Regions from separate parts of the Methylobacterium sp. 391_Methyba4 genome, predicted to be linked through region 2. Evidence: riboswitches for the same ligand, from Rfam matches in the RefSeq annotation. Region 2 holds a riboswitch; each other region holds the start of a gene.
The links. Region 2 has a riboswitch for cobalamin ahead of P9K36_RS17745 (CbtB domain-containing protein). Riboswitches for the same ligand answer to the same signal wherever they lie in the genome.
Positions count from the first base shown of each region.

Region 1 (5,674 bases), 2.6 Mb from region 2:
CCGGGCTCCCGCCGGTGTGTCGGCGACGATCCACCAGGACCCGCCGATGGCGGCGAAGCGCAGCGCGCGGGTTCCGGCCTCTGCGAAGCCCCGCAGGGCTCCGGCGTCGAGGCCGAGGGCGGCGGGCTGTCCGGCATAGGCGGCGCGGATCTCGGCGGGCGCAGCGTTCGACGAGAACCAGCGGTTCGGGTTCATCGAAATCCAGCCGCTGAGGATGAAGGTGCTGAGTCCGATTCCGCCCGCGAGGCCGAACAGGTGGTGCCAGCGTGCGAGACCGCGATAGGGCGTGACGGCCCCGCCCGCGTAGCGGCGGCGGAGGCGCAGGCGCCAGATCCCGATCGCGAGGCCGCTCAGCGCCCCGAGGGCGGCGAAGCCGGACAGCCAAAGCAGGACCGTCCGCCACAGATCGGCCCGGGCGCGCAGCGGCGTCAGGTAGATCCAGTGCGCCACGGCGCCGGCCCAGTTCCAGCCGCGCTCGAAGCGGGTCGTGTCGAGGGCGACCTCGCCGGTGACCTGAGACACGTAGAGCTCGGTCCCGGCCGCATCGTCGAGGACGACCTTCAGGAATGGCCGGAGCGGGTCGTACCGGGCCGTGACGGTCCACTGGTCCCGCTCGACCGGATCGACATGTGCGCCCGGAATCCCCTCGGCCGCGAGACGCAACGCATCCTCGGGCCTCAGCGGGCCGAGCCGCTCCCCGGTCCGCGCCGAGACCGTGGCCCGGCGCCCCTCGCGGTCGGCGATCCGGTAGACCGGTTCCGCACCGCGCATCTCCAGGGCGAAGGCCGCCGGCACGCCGGCAAGACCGCCGGCCCGCAGCGCGTCGTCGGGCGCCACCGCGACGCGCTCCCAGGCGATCGGTGCGAGTCGGTCCAGGCGCTCGGCCCCGGTGAGCGCCGGGAACGGCACGTAGAGCATCACCAGTCCGGAGCCGATCCACAGGGCGAAGAACAGCCCCGCGGCGATCCCGGCCCAGCGGTGGAACAGCAGCAGCCAGCGCCGCCCCGCCTTGCCGAGCCGCCGCGGCAGGCTCACCACGTCACCGTGTAGGCGACCTCGACCGAGCGCGGCCGCCCGAGCAGCCAGTTGGTCCCGACCCCGTTCACGGCATTGCCGCTGATCGCGTAGACCTTGTCGAACAGGTTGTAGACCCGCACGGACAGGCGCGACTCCGCCGTGACCTGATGGTCGAGGACCACGTTGACGAGGTTGTAGGCCGGGCGCCGCGCCGTATTGCCGAAGTCGCTGTAGACCTGCCCCACGTTCTGAAGCCCGACCCGCGCGGTCCAGTCGCGGTAGACGTCCCAGGTCAGCCAGAGGTTGGCCACGCGCTCGGGCACGTCGATCGGCTGATTGCCGGCGTACGAGACCGTGGCGCCGTTCACCGTCTGGTCGAACCGGTCGTACTGCGCGTGCAGCAGCGCGAGGTTGCCGTCCAGCCGCCAGCCCGGAGCAAAGCGCCAGCCCAAGGCCAGCTCGAATCCCTGCGAGGACTGGCTCCCCACCTGCGTGGACAGCGTCGGCTGGCCGGGGATTGCCGAGATCAGGTTGTCCTTGACGATCCGGTAGCCCGCGATGGTCCATTCCACGGCACCGTCGAAGGCAAGACCCTTGGCGCCGATCTCGACTTGATCGCCTGTGGCGAGCTTGAAGCCCGCCAGCGACTGGTTCAGCGTGATCAGGCTGTTCACCGGGTCGGTGGCGAAGCTGTACTGGGCGTAGAGCGCGCTGTCCGGCGTCGGGTTGTAGACGAGGCCGAACCGGTAGCCCAGCGCCCGGTAGGTCTTCTCGAACCGCGATCCCGTCTGCAGGTCCTCCCGATTCAGCGTCGGCACGTCGAGGCGCACGCCGGTGAGGAACGAGAGCTTGTCCGACAGGATCAGACGGTCCTCCGCGAAGACCGAGGCTTGGCTCGTCTGCGTGGCGTAGGCCGGACGGGCTCGCCCGTTCTGCGGGAAGAGGCCCGGATCGTAGCCGACGAGCGGCACGCTGGTGGTCTGGTCGAAGTAGAAGTTGTTGGTGTGCCGGAAGTCGATGTGGTTCACGTCGAACCCGGCCACGAACTGGTTGGGCAAGCCGAACAGGCTGCCCCGGAACGTCGCGTCGAGCCGGTCACCGACCTGCTCCTGGCTGTGGTAGATTTCCAGATAATCGCCCCGGTCCACCAGCCCGGTGCCGCGGTTGTAGGAATATTGCTCGACGTCGAGCCAGTGGCGCCGGCTTGTGAGCCGGTAGGCGGTGTTGCGGATCGTGATGTCGGCCGAGGGCGACCATTCGGTCTTGAGCTGGGTCCAGTTGTCGGCCCAGGTGATCTTCGCGTCCCGGACGTTGTAGTTGTTGAACCGGATGAGGTCCGGGATCCGTCCCTCGACGAGCGGCGTGCCCCAGTAGCGGGCGGGCTCCTGGTAGCCGAGATCGTGGCTCAGGGTGAACGCCAGATCGGCGCTCGGCCGGAACAGCAGGGCGGCCGAGACCGCGAGGTTGCGGAAATCGCCCTCCGGCCGGATCCAGCCGTCGGCGCGATTGCCGCTGACGTTGAGGCGATACGCGAAGGTGTCGCCGAACTCCGCTTGACCGATTCCGCCGCCCGAATCGAACGCAAGGCGCGCGACGCCATCCGTGCCGACAACGGCGCGGGCGGCGTTGATTGGCACGAAGACCGGCTTCTTCGGCACCACGTTGATCACGCCGCCGATGGCGCCGTCGCCGTAGAGCACCGAAGACGGGCCGCGGAGCACCTCGATCCGCTCGACGTTCCACGTGTCGAACGGGAAGGTCACCGTGTTGGCGCCGACGTAGAAGCGCGTGCCGTCGTAGAGCTGCTGGATCGAGTTCGGGCCGGCGAAGCCCCGGGATGTGAAGGCGCCGTTGCCGTTGCCGGGTGCCGCGATGGTGGTGATGCCGGTGGCGTCCTGGGTCACGGCTTCGGCGATCGTATCCTGGCCGCGCAGCCGCGCGGTCTCGCCCGACACGATGTCGAGGCTGGCCGGCGTCTCCAGCGGCGTCAAACCGAGGCGGCTCGCGGTCCGGTCCGGGGTGCGCAGATTGAGGCCGTTCGGCGCAGCGCGGTTCGGGTCTCCGCCCGCGCCGGCCACGGAGAGTTCATCCAGGGTGACGGCCTCCTGGGCGGCGGTCGGACTGGCGAGGAGCGCGAGGAGAACGCCACAGAGGGGAGCCGGCCCGCCGGAGCGGGCGCGATGGATCGAGAGAAGCATGGGGAAAGCGGTCCGTGCACGGCGCGCGCCGGCCCCTTCGTCCTATAAGCATTGTAATAACATTACAATTCCTCGACCATCCGGAAACCTGAGCCTGAACGGGTGCGCGGAGGCCTCCCGGAACAGGGATCGCAGGTCGCGAAACGGTGGAGACGGACATGGGAACGGCGTCGCGGGCGCGCTTGCTGTGGCACGTCACCGCGAACGAGGCCTCGGCGGCCGCCTCCCCTCGGGATGGACGGCGCCTCGACACCCGCCAGGACACCCCGCCCGGCGCGTTTCGCGTGTGACCACGGCTGACGGCAGGTCTCCTGGCTCGCGGGTCGCCGCCCTCGCACCGTCTTCCCGGGGTGACCCAGTGACGTGGTGGTGAAGGGCTCGCCGCTTACAGTTGCGGGGGCAGCCGCGGCTTCGGGGCGGACCCCTCATCGCGTTCCCTTTTGATCCCCGAGGGGAACCGTCGAGGAACAGCTTGGCCGTCGTGCGTCCGGGCGTCAACCGCACGTCCGGGAGTTGTCGTGGATCGACGCGGCGGCCCGCCGGTTCGTTGCGGCGCCGTCGGGAACGATTTAGCCGGTTCGGCATGACGGTCTGGCGTCCCCCTGCGGAGATCCGCGTGAAGGCCTTGGGGCTCCCCCGGCGCGGCGATAGCCTGCTGGTGGCGGAGATCCATGCGGATGACGGGCGGCTAACAGGTGTCCGGCCCCTCGGTGGCAGCGTCGCATTCGGTGAGAGGGCCGAGGACGCGCTGATCCGGGAGTTCGAAGAGGAGCTCGGCGTCACCGTCACGGTGCTCGGCGGCCCGCGCGTCGTGGAGAACATCTTCCTGCACGAGGGGCAGGTCGGGCACGAGGTGCTGTTCCTGTTCCCGGTCGCCCTGCCGCCCGGCCGGTTCGACGGACAGGAGCGCTTCGTCTTTCACGAGGATTGCGGCACCGCCTGCGTGGCGCGGTGGTGCGATCTCGACGGGCTCGACGTCCCGGGCGGGCCGGAACTCTTCCCGACCGGGCTGAAGGCCTCGCTCCGCGCGGCGTGGGACGCGGAGCCCTGACGGGCGCGATCGCGCTGCCGCCTTTGCCGCTGCGCGCGGGCGATGCTACAGCCGTGCAATCCCATCGGTCCGGACGTCCGCGACGCCGCGGCCCATGCGCCCGGACGCTCCGTCCGAAGCGGAGACGGGTGCCGGCGGAAGCATGACGACACGACCTCCCAAAAGCGGCGGGCCGAAGGGGCGCAAGCCTCAGGCCGGCAAGTTCGATGCGGGCAAGTTCAAGCCCGGCAAGTTCCAGGCCGACGGCCGTGCCCGCACGGGCCCGCGCACCAGCGCCCGCGACGCTGCAGAGCGCGCGGCCCGCAATCGCGGCGACGATGCGGGTGCGCGCGATCCCTGGGGTGCGCAGGGCGCCGCAGCCGCAGCCGCAGCCGCAGTCCCGGCCCGGCCCGCGAAGCCGCGGCGCGACGCCGCCGCGCCGCGCGGTCCGCTGGCGGCGAAGCCCGGCAGCCGGCCCGTTTCCAAGCGCTCGGAGGCCCCTGCGCCTGCCCCTGCCGCTGCCCCCGCGCCGACACCCGGTCCGACCCGCCGCGAGCAGCGCGCGGCCGCCTCCGCGACCCTCGCCTCCGGGGTGCAGACCCTGATGGTCGAGCCGGACGAGGCCGGCATGCGGATCGACCGCTTCCTCACCGCGCGTTTCCCGCTCCTGCCCTTCACCCGCGTGCAGACCATCGTCCGCAAGGGCGAACTGCGCGTCGACGGCAAGCGCGCCAAGCCGAACGACCGGCTGGAGCCGGGCATGAGCGTGCGCGTGCCGCCGCTGCGCCTCGACCAGCCCTCCGAGCGCCCGCGCAACGCCGCCCGCGAGCAGGACGATGCCGAATTCATACGGTCGCTCATCCTCTACGAGGATGCCGACATGATGATCCTCAACAAGCCCTTCGGCCTCGCGGTCCAGGGTGGTTCGGGGACGGTCCGGCACGTGGACGGCCTGCTCGCCGCCCTCACCGGCCCGGATGGCCAGAAGCCGCGCCTCGTCCACCGGCTCGACAAGGATACGGCTGGCTGCCTGATCGTCGCCAAGACCCGGCTCGCCGCCGCGACGCTCGCCAAGAGCTTCCGCTCCCGGGCCGCGCGGAAGATCTACTGGGCGCTGACCGCGGGCGTGCCGCGGGTCCGGCAGGGGCGTGTCTCGACCTACCTGGCCAAGGAGGAGCCCACCGACGCCGACGCGCGGATGCGCGTCGCCAAGCACGGCGACGAGGGGGCGAGCCACGCGCTGACCTACTACGCGATGGTCGATCAGGCCGCCCAGAAGCTGTCCTGGCTGTCGTTCAAGCCGGTGACCGGACGGACGCACCAGCTGCGCGCCCACGCGGCCCATATCGGCCACCCGATCGTCGGCGACCCGAAATACTTCTCCGTGGAGAATTGGGAGCTGCCGGGGGGCATCCAGAATCGCCTGCAC
Region 1 covers NZ_CP121475.1:1,189,645-1,195,318, reverse strand. Annotated here, with positions in the region: gene P9K36_RS05765 (PepSY domain-containing protein) at 1-1,038, opposite strand, end outside; gene P9K36_RS05760 (TonB-dependent siderophore receptor) at 1,032-3,215, opposite strand; cobalamin riboswitch at 3,499-3,692, opposite strand; gene P9K36_RS05755 (NUDIX domain-containing protein) at 3,799-4,266, shown strand; gene P9K36_RS05750 (RluA family pseudouridine synthase) at 4,409-5,674, shown strand, end outside.
Region 1: linked by a shared signal. The riboswitch ahead of P9K36_RS05760 (TonB-dependent siderophore receptor) and the one ahead of P9K36_RS17745 (CbtB domain-containing protein) in region 2 are both predicted to bind cobalamin.

Region 2 (5,674 bases):
TCGACGCGCTCCGAGAGGTGGCAGATCGCCGGCCCAAAGGTTCCGAGCCCGAAGACGAGGTAGCGGCCGTTCACCAGAGCGGCGACATCGGAGATCAGCGATTCGCTCTGGATCTCCACGGGTAGGCCGCGCTGCGCCGCATAGGCTTCCACTTCTGCAATGACCGGGTTCAGCCGGTTCTCGAAGACGAGCTTGACGGAACGGATGCGGCCCTCGGCCTGCAGCCGGTCGATGACCATCCGGTAGAAGGCGAAGGGCGGCTGCGGATAGTGCGGGTCGACCCAGGTGCTGAAGATGTCGCCCGACCGGATATGGATCAGGAGTTGATCGTCGGGCTTGGCCGCAAATGTCCGCGGCAGGCCGTTGAACAGGGGCCGGATCACATCCTGAACGATCGCGCGCGAGTCGATCGGGCCCTGCAGCGCCGTCACCCGCTCGAACTGCGTCGGATCGAAATACAAGCCGGACAGGAAGTAGCCGTCCGGCGGAAGCGGCTCGTCCGGCGGAATGAACGTGATGCCGTCGCAGGTCAGCCTCTCGGTCAGAAAGATCACCTTGCTGCGGTCGACCTTCGGGACCTTGATGTATTTCAGGTTGAGCGCCTTCGCGATCGAGACGGCGATGATGTATTGCACGAGGCAATTGCCGAAGGCGCCGTTCTCGAACAGCGACAGGCCGACGAGGTTGCGGCTTGCCCGGCCAGGCGCGGCTTCGAGATTGTAGGTGACGTAGACGTTAGCGTCGGGCTTCTCGTTCAGGAGCGTGATGTCGAGCCCGAGGAGCGCCCGCAGGGCGATGAGGTCGATGGCGGCTTCATCGGCGCGGATGTCGACGCCTGCGACGAGCGCCGGATCCGGCACCGCGATCCGCACGAGACGCGCCCAGACCAGCTCGTCGGCTCCGATGGCGGCCACGAGGGCGCCCGGCTTGGCGGTCCAGCCGACGATGTCGGGCGCGGACCACGTGACGCCGTCCTGCGAGACCTCGACGGCCACATCGCCGACCTCGGGCGCGACAGCATCCTGTACGGGTCGCAGCGCGACCGCGCGGATCGGAAAGCGACCGTCCAGATCGATCTCGAGCCAGGCGGTGCCTTCGTCCTGTACGATCCGGGGGGCGCGGCCGGTGGCGAGATCGACGAGGACCGGGCTCGGATCGTCTGCGAGGGCCATCGGGTCTCCGAGAACTGAGCGGAGGCGCCCATGCCGGGCCGGCCGGGCATCCGGTGCGGCGGTGCCCGCATCGGGGCGCGGACGTCAAGCCCGGCCACCCGCGAAGGGACGCACGGGAATCCGAACGGATCTGGCGCCGCTCCGTTGTGTCGTCGCCGGCATGCGTCTACAACGTGCCGGTGACGGTGCCCCGGCAACGGGGTGAAAAGGGAATGCGGTGAGGGGCTTCGCCCCGATTCCGCGGCTGCCCCCGCAACTGTGAGCGGCGAGCGCCTGCCAAGCGCCACCGGAGCGATCCGGGAAGGCGGTGGGCGCGCCGAGCCGCGAGCCAGGAGACCTGCCGTCGCAACAGGATCCCGCAATGCCGCCGGTGGGGCGGCTGGAGACACTCGACGATGATCGCTCAGACCCTCGCCCCCGTCGCCGCCGGTACCCGCTCGTCGGAGCGTCCGGTCGCCGTCGCGCTCGCGGCCATGCTGGGCCTCGGCCTGCTGTTCATGGCGGGTTTCTCGCCGGCGATCGCGTTCCACAACGCGGCGCACGACTTCCGCCATACCCAGAACTTCCCCTGTCACTGACGCCCTCGGCGCAGGGATGATCATTCGGCTTCTGTCGGCGGCCCTGGCCGCCGGCTTCTTCGCGGCTGCCGTTGTGACGGGCCTCGAACTCACGCTGACCTCGCCGCTGATCGTCGCGGCCGAGCGCTACGAGCAGCAGGAACCCTCGCATCAGGCCGCGAAGGCCCTTCCGATCGTGCTCGCCCATGCCGGGCATGACCACGCCGCACCCGACGCGGCACCGGAATGGCAGCCCGGCCCCGGACTGCCGCGGATGGCCTTCACCGGTCTTGCGACCCTCGTCGGCGGCGTCGGCTACGCCCTGCTGCTCGGCGCGGTGATGCTCGCCTGCGGCCGCGAGCCGACGCCGCAGGTCGGTCTCGCCTTCGCGGTGGCGGGCTTCGCCAGCGTCGCCCTCGCGCCGGGCCTCGGCCTGCCGCCGGAACTGCCCGGCAGCGCCGCTGCACCGCTGGCCGCGCGGCAGGCCTGGTGGGTGATGACCGCGGCGGCGACCGGAATGGGACTCTACCTGATCACGATCCGCCGTGCTCTGATCACGATCCTGGGTGGCCTCGTCCTGATCATAACCCCCCACGTCGTCGGCGCCCCGCAGGCACCGGAGGGCGCGTCGGAGCTTCCGGCCGCACTGGCCGCACAGTTCGCCGCCCGGTCGCTGGCGATCAGCTTCGTCTTCTGGATCCTGATCGGGTTGGGGCTCGGCTGGGCGTGGCAGGCGTTTTCCCGCGACACGCAACGGGGAACGGCCCGTGCCTGAGACCGTCCTGTACGTCTGCACGACCTGCCGCCGTCCGGACGACGATCCGGATGGACCGCGCGCCGGATCACGCCTTCTGGAGGCGCTTCAGGCCCGGAGCGCCGGCACCCCGGACCTGCGGGTCGAGGCGGTGGAATGCCTGTCGGTCTGCAAGCGGCCCTGCACCGTGGCGGTCGCCTCGGCCGACCGCTGGACCTACGTCTACGGCGACATGGATCCGGCCGCCTCGGCGGAGACCATCCTCGCCGGACTCGCGGCCTATGCGGCGACCTCGGACGGCATCGTGCCCTGGCGCGAGCGTCCGGAGGCCTTCCGCAAGGGCGTGATCGCCCGCATCCCCCCGTTCCCTGAACCCCGCCCGCTCCCCGCCGGCACCCTGGAGGCCGCGGAATGACCATCGTGAACAAGATCCCCTGCACCATCGTCACGGGCTTCCTCGGAGCCGGCAAGACGACATTGGTCCGCCACGTGGTCGAGAACGCCAGGGGGCGCCGCCTCGCCATTCTGGTCAACGAGTTCGGCGACGTCGGCTTCGACAAGTCCTTCCTCGCCGCCTGCGGGGTCGAAGGCTGCACCGAAGAAGCTATCGTCGAGCTGCCGAATGGCTGCATCTGCTGCACGGTCGCGGACGATTTCGTTCCGGCGCTGGAGACTCTCCTCGGCCGCGCCGAGCCGCCGGAGCACATCCTGATCGAGACCTCGGGCCTCGCGCTGCCGAAGCCGTTGGTTCAGGCGTTCCAGTGGCCGGCGATCCGCTCGCGGGTCACCGTCGACGGGGTCGTCGCAGTGGTCGACGGCCCGGCCGTCGCCGCCGGCGTCTTCGCGGACGATCCGGAGGCACTGGCCGCCCAGCGGGCCGCGGACCAATCGGTCGATCACGACAATCCGCTGGAAGAGGTCTTCGAGGACCAACTCCTCTGCGCCGACCTCGTGGTCCTCAACAAGGCCGACCTCATCGATGCCCCGACCCGCGCTCGGGTACGTGCCGAGGTGGAAAGCCACCTGCCCCGGGCCGTGAAGGTGGTGGAGACCGAGAACGGCGTCATCGACCCGCGGGTGCTGCTCGGCCTCGCGGCGGCCGCCGAGGACGATCTCGATTCCCGCCCGTCGCATCACGGCGAGGGCGAGGATCACGACCACGACGACTTCGAGACCGTGGCGCTGCCCGTCCGCCCCGCGATCACGGCGGGCGATCTGGCGGCCCGGGTCGAGAAGGCAGCCGAGATCCCGGGCGTCCTGCGGATCAAGGGTTTCGCCGAGGTCGAGGGCAAGGCGATGCGCCTCGTGGTGCAGGGGGTCGGCCGGCGCGTGGCCCACCATTTCGACCGGCCGTGGAAGTCCGGAGAGGCCCGGGACGGCAACCTCGTGGTGATCGGCCTCAAGGGGTTCGACCAGCGCGCCGTCGCTGCGGCCCTCGCGGGATGACGGCCGCCGCGCGCGCCTGCGCGGCTGACGGCGGCGCGCCGGTGCGCGCGGCCGCGGTCTAGGGGCCGTCGATGCATCTCGTGCGCATCGATACCGTCTCGCTCGACGAGGGTGAGGCGGCGGTGGATCTCGGGCAGGAGCCCGGCGATCTGGTTGTGCTGTCGTTCACCGACAGCGACCTCGCGGCGGTCGGCCAGGCCCACGCCGCAGAGCCCGGTCTGCCGAGTCTCCGGCTCGCGAAGCTCGCCAAGCTGCGGCATCCGCTGTCGGTCGACCTCTACGTCGAACGCGTCGTGGCGCACGCCAAGGTCGTGGTGATCCGTTGCCTGGGCGGACTGGATTACTGGCGCTACGGGATCGAGCGCTGCGCCGAAACCGCGCGGGCGCACGGCGTCGTGCTCGCGGTCCTGCCGGGCGACGACCGGCCGGACCCCCGTCTCGCGCCGTTCTCCACCGATCCCGCCCTCGCCGGGGAACTCGACGCCTATTTCCGTGCCGGCGGTCCCGGCAATCTCCGGCGGATGCTGCGATCCCTGGCCATCCGGCTGGGCGCCGAGGGGGCGGTCGAGCCTCCGCAGCCCCTGCCCCGCGGCTTTCCCTGGTGTCCGGGTTGCGGCGCTCTTCCCCTCGAAACAGCCATTGCCGCAGCTGAAACGGCGATCCCGCTCGACGGCGCGCCGTCGCCTGCCCATCCGCTGGCCCTGCTTCTGATCTATCGCTCCGCCGTGCTCGGCGGCGACACCGAGCCGTTCGTCGCACTCTCAGCCGCGCTGCGCGCCCGCGGGATCGGGGCGCTGCCGATGGTCGTGTCGAGCCTGAAGGAGCCCGAGGCCGCCGCGGCGGTCGCCGATGCGGTGCGGGCGCGCAGACCCGACCTCGTCATCGCAGCCACGGCGTTCTCCGCGCGTGAGGACGGCACCGACTTCGTTCTCGACGGCGCCGGCTGCCCGGTCATTCAGGCGTTCACGGTAGGGTCACCGCGCGCGGCCTGGGAGGCGTCGGCCCGCGGCCTCGGCGCATCCGATCTCGCCATGCAGATCGCGCTGCCGGAATTCGACGGCCGGCTCTCGGGCTTTCCGATCTCCTTCAAGGAGGAAAGCCCGGAGGTCGCCGGCTTCACCCAGCGGCGGGCGGTGCCCTACCCCGCAGGCATTGCCGCCCTGGCAGACCGGGCCGCGGGATGGCTGCGGCTGGCCGCCCTGCCCCGGCCGGCGCGCCGCGTGGCCCTGGTCCTGTCCGACTATCCGGCCCGGGGCGGCCGGGCCGGTTTCGCCGTCGGTCTCGACACGCCCGAGAGCGCCCGCGCCATCGCCGCCGACCTCGCCGCCGCGGGCTACGCGACGGGGGCGCTTCCGGAAGCCGGCACGCTGATGGCGGATCTCACGGAGGGTCCGGCCGCGTTCCGCGTGCCCCTCCCCGCCTACCAGGCCTGGTGGAACACCCTTCCCGAAGAGACCCGCGCCTCGATCACCGCCGTCTGGGGCGAGGCCGAATCGGATCCGGCCTGCGTCGACGGCGCCTTCCGGTTCCGGATGCTGACGGGCACGACCGCATCCGATCGGAGCGCCGCTCCGGATCGCATCGGCGATGGGGCGATCCGTGACCGCGGTCGGCTCGCCGTCTTCCTTCAACCGGACCGCGGGCGCGATCCCGATCGCAAGGCCGGCTACCACGATCTCGACCGGGCTCCGACCCATGCCTATCTGGCGTTCCATCTCGGCCTGCAGCAGCACTTCGACGTTCTG
Region 2 covers NZ_CP121475.1:3,800,269-3,805,942, forward strand. Annotated here, with positions in the region: gene P9K36_RS17740 (discoidin domain-containing protein) at 1-1,172, opposite strand, end outside; cobalamin riboswitch at 1,339-1,532, shown strand; gene P9K36_RS17745 (CbtB domain-containing protein) at 1,568-1,750, shown strand; gene P9K36_RS17750 (CbtA family protein) at 1,767-2,504, shown strand; gene P9K36_RS17755 (DUF1636 domain-containing protein) at 2,497-2,898, shown strand; gene cobW (cobalamin biosynthesis protein CobW) at 2,895-3,929, shown strand; gene cobN (cobaltochelatase subunit CobN) at 4,001-5,674, shown strand, end outside.

Region 3 (5,674 bases), 130 kb from region 2:
ATTGGCTTCGGCCAGGAGCCGTTGGGCGAGGCGCTGCTTCAACGGCGCGAATGCGACCTCGTCGATCAGCGTGAACAGGCCGGACATCAGCCGCGTGTAGTCATCCATGACGAAGCTGCGGAACGCAGCGCTCTCGCCTAGTAGGTGCTGGAATGTGGTTACAGGAAGAGCGGCCAGTTCGGTCCGCTCCTCCGCCACGCTCTGTGCCGGGAACGTGCCGCCGGACAAGAGACACTGTGTAGTCAGGGCGCAGGTTCCGCCCGGGCCAACCTTGTAGATCAGCACCTCGCGCCCGCCCTCCGACATGCGAAAAACACGCGTGCGGCCCTCCACGCACATCAGGTAGTTGGCGCACTCGCCATCAAGTTCGTAGGCGGTGGCGCCCGCGTTCAGCACCGGAAAATGCACGGTTCCCCGGGCGATCTGGAGGTGCGCCGGGCTGAGAGCTTGGAGCAGCGGAAACCGGTCGATCCATCGCTCGACCTTCTGGGCGTCCGTCATGGCTGGCGTGGTCCCCCCGGCCATGACGACGGGCTGATCGTCCGGCTCGCGTTGCGTTTTTCTCCCGCCGCTCCGGACTTGTGTGACCTGGGTCACCGACCGGGTGCAGCGGCCCGGCATAGCATCGCATCACAACGAACACGATACGGGCGCCCGCCCCGCGCGGTGCCCGCCGGGAGTGAACCGATGCGCCGCCTCGCCCTGAGCTTCATGCTCGCCGTCCTCGCCGCCGGCCCTGCCGTGGCCGAACAGGATCTCCTACTCGGGGCAGACATGTCCTCACCCGCAATGACCAAGGCCGACATGAGCCGTGCCGACGTCGAGGCGCTGATCAAGGCTGCGGACGGCAAGCCGGTCGACCTCCGCGACAAATCCCTGTCCGGCCTCGATCTCTCCGGGTTAAGCCTGCGGGGGGCCAACCTGCGGACCGCGCGCCTGAACAACACCAATCTGCGTGGGGCGGACCTCACCGGCGCGAACCTCGAACAGGCATGGCTCCTGAAGGCCGACCTGTCCGGCGCCAAGCTCGCGGACACGAAAATGTTCGGCATCACCGCCCGCGACGCCAACCTCAGCGGCGCCGACCTCAGTCGCGCCATGCCCATTGGCGACTTCAAAGGTGCCAACATGAGCGGCGCGACGCTGATCGACCTTAAAGGCGGCGCCGACATCAAGAACCAGTCCATGGGCCTGATGCGGGCCGTGTTCGTGTCGGTGAACCTCTCCGGCGCCAACCTGAAGGGCGCTAACCTCGGCCGGTCTCGGCTCGAATACGCCAACTTGAAGGATGCCGACCTCACCGACGTGGTGCTGATGGGATCGGACCTATCAGGCGCCAACCTGACGGGCGCTACGGTCACCGGAGCCGATTTCAAGAACGTCGACGTCAGCGGCGCCCGGCTCATCGACCTCAAGGGTCAGTCCGAGGCCAAGGATTGGGCCGAGCGCGTGAACGTAGACCGCGCCGTCACACACGCAACCAATTGAGCCGCCCGTTCGCCTCCACCCATCACAAGGACATAGACAGCCTATGACCACCCGTCGCTTCCTGCTCGGCGCGCTGGCTACCGCTCCCCTGCTGTTTGGTACCGCTGCGAATGCAGCCGAGGCCGTCTTCACGCCTGATGCCTTCGAGGCGGCGCAGAAGGCCGGCAAGCCGATCCTCGTCCATGTCACCGCGCCGTGGTGCACCGTCTGCGCGGCGCAGAAGCCAATCCTCGCTAAGCTGGAAGCCCAGCCCCGGTTCAAGGACCTGCAGGTGTTCGACGTCGACTTCGACAGCCGCAAGGACGTGCTGAAGCGGTTCGGCGTGACGACACAGAGCACCCTGATCACCTTCAAGGGCGAGAAGGAGACGGGTCGTTCGGTCGGTGACACCCGGCCGGAGTGGATCGAGGGCGCTGTCGAGAAGGCGTTGTAGGTCGATGATGGCCACGACGTTCGGCCTCGCGTTCTTGGCCGGCATCCTCTCGGTGCTGTCCCCCTGCGTGTTGCCCTTGCTGCCGCTGGTCCTGGGCGCGGCCGCATCGGAGCACAGGCTCGGCCCCGCCGCCCTGGCTGCCGGCCTCGCGCTATCCTTCGTGGCCATCGGGCTGTTCGTGGCGACCGTAGGGTTCGCCCTCGGCCTAGATGTCGATGTCTTCCGCACCGTGGCGGCCATCATGCTGGTCCTGATCGGGCTCGTCCTGATGGTTCCGGCCGCCCAGGCCCGGCTTGCTGTCGCCGCCGGCCCGGTGAGCAACTGGACCGATAGCCGGTTCGGTGGCTTCTCGACTGCCGGACTTCTGGGACAGTTCGGGGTCGGGCTGCTGCTCGGCGCGGTCTGGAGCCCCTGCGTCGGACCGACCCTCGGGGCGGCCTCGCTGCTGGCCTCGCAGGGACGCGACCTCGGCACCGTCGCTCTGACGATGCTCCTATTTGGCCTGGGCGCCGGACTTCCGCTTCTGCTCCTCGGGACGCTGTCCCGCGAGATGCTGATGCGCTGGCGCAACCGGATGATGGGGCTCGGCAAGGGCCTGAAGGTCACTCTGGGCGCCATCCTCGTGGCCACCGGCCTGATGATCGCCACGGGCTACGACAAGGCTGCGGAGACCATTCTCGTCAACGCCTCGCCAAATTGGTTGACGGACCTGACCACTCGCCTCTGACCGTCTAGGTCGTTGAGGTGATGTCCGCTCGGGTGCCCGTGTCGCACAGAAGCAGACCGGCAGAAACCCACCCATCTTCGACGATCATGCCGCGCTCGCCGATGGCCGTAGAGGGCGCGTCCACGTCGCCGTTTCGACACACCCCAGGGATGAAGGTCACCACTCAGACGTAAAACGGCCGTTAAGCCTTGACGGTCGGCGAAGCCCGAATGCTAAGCTTCGCTCGACGGTTCCCCTCGGGGATCAAAAGGGAACGTGGTGAAGGGCCCAGCCCCGAAGCCGCGGCTGCCCCCGCAACTGTAAGCGGCGAGCTCAGCACCACCGCGTCACTGGATGGGCCTCATCCGGGAAGACGGTGCGAGGGCGGTGACCCGCGAGCCAGGAGACCTGCCGTCAGCCGTGGTCACACGCGAAACGCGTCGGGCGGGGTGTCCTGACGGGTGTCGAAGCGCCGGGCTATTGCTAAGCGCGGAGACCTCATTCGCGGTGACGTGCCACTGCCGTCGCCCTAGGTCCCGTGTCCCGTCGCCCACCCACCCGAATACTATTGACCTTGTCCGGCCTCGCTGCGCTCGCATCCGCAGCCTCAGCCCAGGACCGATCCGCCCCGAGCGCGGCGACCGGCGAGACGACGCTGGAGGAGATTTCTGTCACCGCCGAGACCGCCTCAGCCGCGTCCCCGCAGATCGGTCCGGCTGCGAGCGCGGGCTATGTGGGCGGCACGACCGGCATCGGCGGCATCAGCACGCCCGTGGCTTCCGCCAGCTCCGGCGTCATCACGGGCGCGCAGGTCAACAGCCGGCCGGTCACCCGACCCGGCGAGGTGCTGGAATCTGTGCCAGGCCTGATCGTCACCCAGCACTCCGGCGAGGGCAAAGCCAACCAGTTCTTCCTTCGCGGGTTCAACCTGGACCACGGCACCGATATAGCCCTTTTTCTGGATGGCATGCCGCTCAACATGCGGACCCACGCCCATGGCCAGGGCTATGCCGACATCAACTTCCTGATCCCCGAACTCGTCGGGGCGGTGGAGTTCCACAAGGGGCCGTACTTCGTCCGCGACGGCGACTTCGCCTCGGCCGGCTCGGTGCGCATCGACTATCTCGACAGCACTCCCAAGAACGTCGCCCTCACCTCTATCGGCAGCTTCGGCTACAAGCGGGCGCTCTCGATCACCACCGTCCCGCTCGGCGAGGGCAACCTCCTCCTGGCCGGCGAGGCGCAAGTCTACAACGGCCCTTGGGTCGTCCCGGACGTCCTGCGCAAGATCAACGGCGTGGCCCGCTACAGCCAGGGCACGGCGCTGGACGGCTTCTCCGTCACCGGCATGGCTTACGCGGCGAAGTGGACGGCCACCAACCAGATCCCCGAGCGGGCGGTCACGGAAGGGCTGATCAGCCGCTACGGCACGATCAACCCGACCGACGGGGGCGATACGTCCCGCTTCTCGATTTCGGGCAAGTTCAGCGCGACGGACGACACCGGCATCACCCGGGCCTCGGCCTACGTGATCCGCTCGCAGCTCAACCTATTCAACGACTTCACCTACTTCCTCAACGACCCGGTCAACGGCGACCAGTTCCACCAGCTCGACCAGCGCATCATCGGCGGCGGCGAGGCCCTGCACATCTTCCAGGGCGACCTGTTCGGCCTGCCCATGGAGAACGAGATCGGCGTCCAGACCCGCACGGACTCGATCCGCGTTGGCCTATTTAACACGACGAACCGCCAGTACCGCTCCGGCGTGCTCGACGACCGGGTGCTGGAGACGAGCGGGGCCTTCTATTTCGACAACCGTGTGCGCTGGACCGACTGGCTGCGCACCAGCGTCGGCTTCCGTGCCGACGGCTACTACGCGAGCGTCGTCTCCGACACGCCGGCCAACTCCGGCAAGGCGCGGGATGCCATCGTCAACCCGAAGCTCGGCCTTGTGCTGGGGCCCTGGTTCGACACCGAGCTCTACGTGAACTACGGCGGCGGCTTCCACTCGAACGACGTGCGCGGCGTGACCGCCACCGTCGATCCGACATCGTCCCTCTTCAACACCACGCGCTCGCCCTTCCTCGTGCCGTCAACGGGCTACGAGATTGGCCTGCGCAACCGCTCAATCGCCGGACTGGAGACGGCGGTCGCCCTGTTCCGGCTCGACTTCGCCTCGGAGAACCTGTTCCAGGGCGACACCGGCACCACGGAGCCGAGCCGCCCGACCCGGCGCTTCGGTGTGGAATGGACCAACCGCTATGCGGTGACGCCCTGGCTCTCGCTGGAGGGGGACCTCACGATCACCAACGCCCGGTTCTCGGACTACGATCCGGTCGGCAACCGGGTGCCGGAAGCCCCCACGACCATCGCTTCGGCGGGCGTGACCTTCGGCGAGCCCCTCGGCTGGTTCGGTTCGTTGCGGTTCCGCTACTTCGGCCCGCGCCCGCTGATCGAGGACAACTCGATCCGTTCGCGCCCGACGGCGCTCCTCAACGGCCGGGTCGGCTACAACTTCGAGAACGGCATCAGCGTCTCGTTGGACGTACTGAACCTGACCAACAGCAAGTCCGACCAGATCACGTACGCCTACGTATCCCGCCTACCTGGCGAGCCGGCCGAGGGGCTGATCGACCGCGTCTTTCACCCTGTCGAGCCCACGGCCGTGCGCCTCACCATCGCCGGGCGGTTCTGATGCCGAAGGTTCGAGGCGCTGGCGACTTCACGAACGTCCAGATCTTGAGCGAGCGCATCAGCCAAGTTCATGACGCGTACGCCAGTGCAACTCTCGTTCTACTTGCTCCCGAATGTCAGGGCGTAGCGCACCACAGGCCATTTTTCGTTGCAGGCTTTCCCTGGTGTTCCCGGAAAAAGGGCGCTCGTTCGACCATCGCCGGCGAACGGTTTCCAAGGCAGAGTTCGTCGGCATCGTCTTGTGCAAGCGAGGGGGAGCCTCGGTGGCGACCTTTTGAAGGCCCCTTCCATTGTCGGCAAGTCGCGCCTGTGGCTCAGGGACGGTGATGCAGTCATCTGAAGCGAAGTGATGG
Region 3 covers NZ_CP121475.1:3,930,991-3,936,664, forward strand. Annotated here, with positions in the region: gene P9K36_RS18475 (Crp/Fnr family transcriptional regulator) at 1-501, opposite strand, end outside; gene P9K36_RS18480 (pentapeptide repeat-containing protein) at 688-1,488, shown strand; gene P9K36_RS18485 (thioredoxin family protein) at 1,532-1,921, shown strand; gene P9K36_RS18490 (cytochrome c biogenesis protein CcdA) at 1,929-2,648, shown strand; cobalamin riboswitch at 2,859-3,058, shown strand; gene P9K36_RS18495 (TonB-dependent receptor) at 3,196-5,322, shown strand; gene P9K36_RS18500 (HoxN/HupN/NixA family nickel/cobalt transporter) at 5,671-5,674, shown strand, end outside.
Region 3: linked by a shared signal. The riboswitch ahead of P9K36_RS18495 (TonB-dependent receptor) and the one ahead of P9K36_RS17745 (CbtB domain-containing protein) in region 2 are both predicted to bind cobalamin.

Region 4 (5,674 bases), 3.1 Mb from region 2:
GCGGAATACGTTCAGTGAACTCTCATAGTAATCGGTGTCGAATATATTCTCGATGTTGAGCGCCACGCGGGCGTTGCCGAATTTGTAATAGGCCAGCGCATCGACCGCGATGAAGCCCGGCAGGGTGAAGCCGGACCCCGCCGCGTCGCCCGCCCGCTCGCCCACGCCGCGCACGCCGCCGCCGATCCCGAAGCCGCGCCACGCGCCTGCTGGCTCGTAGACCGCGAGCAGGCTGCCGGAGTGGCGGGGCACGTTGACCAGGGGGGCGCCGACCGGAAGCACGTTGTCCTTGGTAACGCGGGCATCGGCATAGACGTAGCCGGCCAGGAGCTTCAGTTCCGGCGTGATCTGTCCTTGAGCCGTCAGCTCAAAGCCCTGGCTGCGCACGGCGCCGGCCGCGAGGGAGAAGCCGGTATTCGCCGGGTCGGGCGTGAGCACGTTCTCCCGCTCCACGCGGAAGGCGGCGGCGGTGAGGAGCAAATTGCCGCCGAATAATTCGGACTTGGCGCCGACCTCGTAGCCGAGGCCGGTCTCGGGCGGCAGCGCCGTGCCGCGCGTGACGGCGGCGGCGTCGGTGCCGATATTCGGCCGGAAGCTCGTGCCGACATTGGTGTAGAAGGCGAGTTCCGGGATCGGCCGGTAGACCAGGCCCGCCCGGGGCGAGGCCGCGACCCGCGACTGGTCCACTTGGCTGCGCACCACGCGCTCGCGGAAGCTCTGCTCGAAGATGTCGAGCCGAAGGCCGATCAGCGCCCGCCATTCCGGGCTCAGGACGATCTCGTCCTGCGCATAGAGGCCGGTATTGGTGATGCGCTCGATATTGTTGCGTGGGATGGTGATCGGCGGCAGCGCCTGTCCGTAGACCGGCGAATAGATGTCGAGGGCGAAGGGGCTCGTGCGGAAGTTCGAGCGCAGATAGACCGTCCGGCTGTCGGTGCTCTCCCGGTCCATGCCGAGGAGGAGCGTGTGGCCGATGCCGCCCGTATCGAACCGCCCGATCAGGTCGGCCTGACCGACCGCCACGTCCCAGCGATAGTCGCGCACGTTGCGGTCGCGAAAGACGGTGCGGTTGTTGGCGGCGATTCCGCGGATCTCCGCCGATTCCCCTTCCAGATCGCCGGTGTTGAAGTAAGCGGCGAGCCGCATCTGCCAGTTCTCATCGAAGCGATGATCGACGCGGACCTGCAGCGAATTGTTGTTCTGGTAGGTGCTCTGACCGGGCTCGCCGAGGAACCGCGAGAGCGGCAGGAAGCCGAGCTGGCGATTGAGCGCGATCACGCCCCGGTCGAAGACGATGCGGTTCTTCACGAACTCGGTCTCGACCGTAACGCGTGTGTCCGGCGTGACCTGCCAACTCACCACTGGAGCCACGAGCAGCCGGTCGCTGTCCACGAAGTCGCGGAAGCTGCCGGCCCCCTGTGCGGCGAGATTGAAGCGATAGAGGACCGTCCCGTCCGCGTTCAGGGCACCGCCGGCATCGATGGTACCGCGGGTCAGACCGAACGAATCGACCTGATTGCCGAACTCGACGAACCGTTCGGCGGTGGGTTGCTTGGTGATGAGGTTGACGAGCCCGCCGGGATCGCTGCGTCCGAACAGGGCCGCCCCCGGTCCCTTGAGCACCTCGATGCGTTCGATGTTCTGCGCGTCGGGCGGAGGCGGGGTCCCGCGATTGAGGGGGAAACCGTTCTTGTAGATCTCCGAGGTCGTCACACCACGGATGGCGTAACTGAAGATCGAAAGCCCCCCGAAATTGTTCTGCTGGGCGACGCCGGGCAGATAGTTGAACGCCCGGTCTACGCGGGTGGCGGCGAGGTCGGTGATCGTCTCCCGCGGCGCCACGGAGACGGCCACCGGCACGTCGATCTGCGGAGTGGCTGTGCGCGTGGCGCTGACGGCCGTGCCCGCTCCGTATCCCGGCGTCGGGCCGATCAGGCCGATGGTGCCGCGCCCGGAGGCCGTCGTGCGGCCGGCACCCTCCCCGACCTGCTCGACCGAGAGTTCCTCCAACGTCACGCTCTCCTGCGCCCGCACGTCCTCGATCGGAAGCCCGGCCGAGAGGACAGCGGCGAGCGCCAGCCGCCGACCGCGATGCGGAGTCCGCGGACGACGCGCTGATGGCGCTGAAAACCGCGCAGGCTCGCCGAGAGACGGACGTTCGGAGGTCGCCACCACACACTCGCTGTTGCCGGGTGGAGGCCACGGGGATACGGGCAGCGTCGCCCACGAGACGGCGACACCGCGCGCTCCGCCGGGGCACCCCGCCCGAGGGACGTCATCGTGCCGAAGGCAGGTCTCCTGGCTCACGGGTCAAAGCGCCCGCCGGACCTTCCCAGTGCAAGCACCAGTGGTCATCGGTGGCAGGCGCTCGCCGCTCACAGTTGCGGGGGCAGCTTCGGATTCGCTCCGAAAAGCGCACCGAATTCCCGTCTTAGCTCCGGGCCGGGACCCGAAGAACCTTGGCTGGACGATATTCGCCACCGGCGCGCATCCGGTCAACGGGCCTGACAAACTTTGTAACAGTGTTACGTTACGTGTGGCGCTATGGACACAGTCCGATCCCCGATGGAATGCACCGCTCTCACGTTGCGGTGATGGACCGGATTGGGCTCGGACGACGCGGGTCCGAATGAGATCGGCGGGCCGATGGCGGCTGGATATGCGCTATGCTGAACCGAACGGACGAGCGGTCATCGACGACTTGTTTCATGCGCCGCTGGGCGCCGAGCGTCTCAGCTGAATGGAAATCCGATGGAACGCTCTTGGCATCGTGTTGCTGATTGCCGAACGCGCGGCCCGAGCTCATGACCCGGCATACGGTCCTTCGGTGACCCGCTCCATCTCAGGGCCGGCCTTGCCGTCCAGCCTTGGATCGCGGCATGCCTCATCGCCGTAGTCGCGGTGGCCCCGTGCCAAAACTTCTCCTTCGGCGCGAACCCGATACCCTGACCGGCTGGCTTTGCACCGGGCAGATGCTCTCGATCGGTTCGGTTCTAAGCCAGCCGGTCAAGTCAGTCGTGCATTTGCGGTCGCTCGATCGCCCCTACATCTTCCGCTCGCGATGGATACGCTTCTTCTTCGGAAGTGCCTTGTGACGGCCGATGGTGACCCTGGCTTCCGACACCGTCGGTCCGGCCAGCGCCTTGCCCAGTGCGGGACCAGCGGCCGTCGCGTCCGCGAACGTCGCGAAGGTCAACAGGGGTAAGGCGGCCAGCGCCGCGCGAAGAGCCCGGATCGTGTGCATAAGCGTTCACTCCTCTGTCTGTGGGCGCCGGGCCGTTTCCGGGGCCGGCCGGATGCGACGAGCGGTCTTCGGTGTGAAGGTGCTCCCCCGGAATCGAGCCGGTCCGACTGCGAAGTGCCGCGCCGATCATGCGCGTGAACCGGTGTGAAGAGGCTTGGGCAGAGACCCATTTAGTCTGACAAGATATCGTCGATCTGCGACGCGCAAGACTGATAAATGGAATACATGCTGCATCTATACCGAATAAACATAAATCATAAATCAATATATGCACCTTGATCTTTATCAAGTTCAGCAAGCTCTGTCATGCGCGACGGGGCGTTCCGGCTGCGTCAGACGCCTTCGAGCAGTCGGTCGAGGTCGAAAGACGGACGCCGGCCCAGATCCGGCCCATGATCGGTCAGGAACGTCGCGGCGCTCCGGCGTCCCTCGTCCCGAAGCATCGTCAGGAATGCCCATTCCGCATTGAGCTTCGAGGACGAGCCCAGCTCGGCGACAACGTCGCTGGCGATGCGGTGCATGCGCATGGCCGCCCATCGGGCGCACTCGGAATTGTCCGTGGGCGCGACCTGCCGCAGCAAGGCCATCATCCGCAGTTCCTTGAGCAGGACCGCGTTGAAGGAGATCTCGTTGAGCCGGTTGAGGATCTCCCGGGCCGAGGTCGGCGCTTGTCTGCGCTCGACCGGATTGACCTGCACGATGATCGTATCGCGCGACTCGCATTCGCGGACCAGGGGGGTGATCGTCGGGTTTCCGGAATAGCCTCCATCCCAGTAAGAGGCACCGTCGATCCGCACCGCCTGGAACAGGGTCGGCAGGCATGCCGAGGCGAGGAGCACGTCGGCAGTGACCTCGGCGTTGCGGAACACCCGGCCCCGGCCCGTATGAACATCCGTCGCGGTGACGAAGAGCTTGATCCGGCTCCGTGCGATACGCTCGAAATCCAGCCGCGAGTCCAGGATCTGTCTGAGCGGGTTGAAGTCGTGCGGATTGAGGTCATACGGGGAGAAGACCCGCGCCATCAGGTCCGCGGCCAGATACAGAGGCGCGGAATCGAGCGTCCAGCGGCCCAGTATCACGTCGAGCGGGCTGCGCTGCAGCGGGCTGAACCGGGCCGCGCGCGAGACGGCGTCCCAGAAGGTCTGGAGTGCCGCGCGCGCACCGGTGGCCCCGTCCCGCTCGTAGCCCTCGATGAGGACGGCCGCGTTCATGGCACCGGCCGACGTCCCGGAAATGCCGTCGATGCTCAGCCAGGGCTCCTCGAGCAGGCGATCGAGGACCCCCCATGTGAAGGCGCCGTGCGCGCCGCCGCCCTGCAGGGCCAGATCGATCAGGATCGGATCCCGCCCCCGCCTGCCCGCCGTGATCGCCTCATCCGACATGGGACCGATACCCTCATCCCGTGAGCACCTCTTCCGTCGTCCTGCCGCCATCCCGGACCGCGATCGGCTGCGGAGCAAGAGCGGCTTTCGCCGGCTACTCGGCGACCACCTCTCCGGAATCGGCCCGGTACGGGTCGGACTGCACGCGATTGGCGGCACCGCGCACCTTGGTGCCGGGCAAGATCTCGAATCGCGGGTCGAACGTCACCATCGTGGCGGCCAGCCGGCTCAGGATGCCGGCGTCGCCCTCGACCTGCGCGGTCCCGTCGGCGATCTGCGCCTCCAGGGTCTTGGCGCCGATCATCGTCTGCTCGAGATCCGACCGGTTGATGGTCAGGGTGAGATCGGGCTTCTCGGCCTGGAACCCCGCGATGTTGGTCAGCGTCGCGTTTTCCAATTCGACGATGAACCGCTCGCCGTTGTCCGGCGTGATCAGGTTGATGGTGAAGCGCATCCCCTCCGCCTTGCGGCTGTCCATGCGGATGCCGAGAAAGTTCAGGAAGAGCTCGGTCGGCATCGCCCGCACCACGTCGGGGCTGCTCGAACTGGCCGTCGCGCCTTCCGGAATGCCGGAGCGCAGCTCGTAGGCGCCAGCCAGGAAGCAGTTGCGCAGGCCGGGATTCTCCTGCTGGTAGCCGATCTGCTCGAAGATGTCGGCGAGGAGGTCCTTGGCGGCCTGGTTCTGCGGCTCGGCCTGGACGAGCTTGTTCACGATCTCCTGGGCCAGCAGATACTGGCCCGCGTCGTGCAGCCGCTTTCCCCGGGCGAGGATCGTCTCCGCACCGCCCATCATGTCGACGTAGAGGGGGGCGCTCTCCGACGGGGCGAGCGGAATCAGCGTCGCCGGGTTGCAATCCCAGAATCCGAGATAGCGCTGGATCACGCCCCGGCTGTTGTGCTCCGGCGACCCGTGATAGCCGCGACAATGCCACGTCTGCTGAAGGCTCTGCGGCAGCGCGTAGACCTTGTGGATCTCGTTGATCGTCACGCCCTGGTTGGCGAGGTGGAGCACCTGATTGTTCATGTGGGCGTAGAGGTCGCGCTGCGC
Region 4 covers NZ_CP121475.1:320,493-326,166, reverse strand. Annotated here, with positions in the region: gene P9K36_RS01615 (TonB-dependent siderophore receptor) at 1-2,034, opposite strand, end outside; cobalamin riboswitch at 2,271-2,477, opposite strand; gene P9K36_RS01610 (hypothetical protein) at 3,044-3,244, opposite strand; gene P9K36_RS01605 (patatin-like phospholipase family protein) at 3,577-4,626, opposite strand; gene P9K36_RS01600 (alkyl sulfatase dimerization domain-containing protein) at 4,721-5,674, opposite strand, start outside.
Region 4: linked by a shared signal. The riboswitch ahead of P9K36_RS01615 (TonB-dependent siderophore receptor) and the one ahead of P9K36_RS17745 (CbtB domain-containing protein) in region 2 are both predicted to bind cobalamin.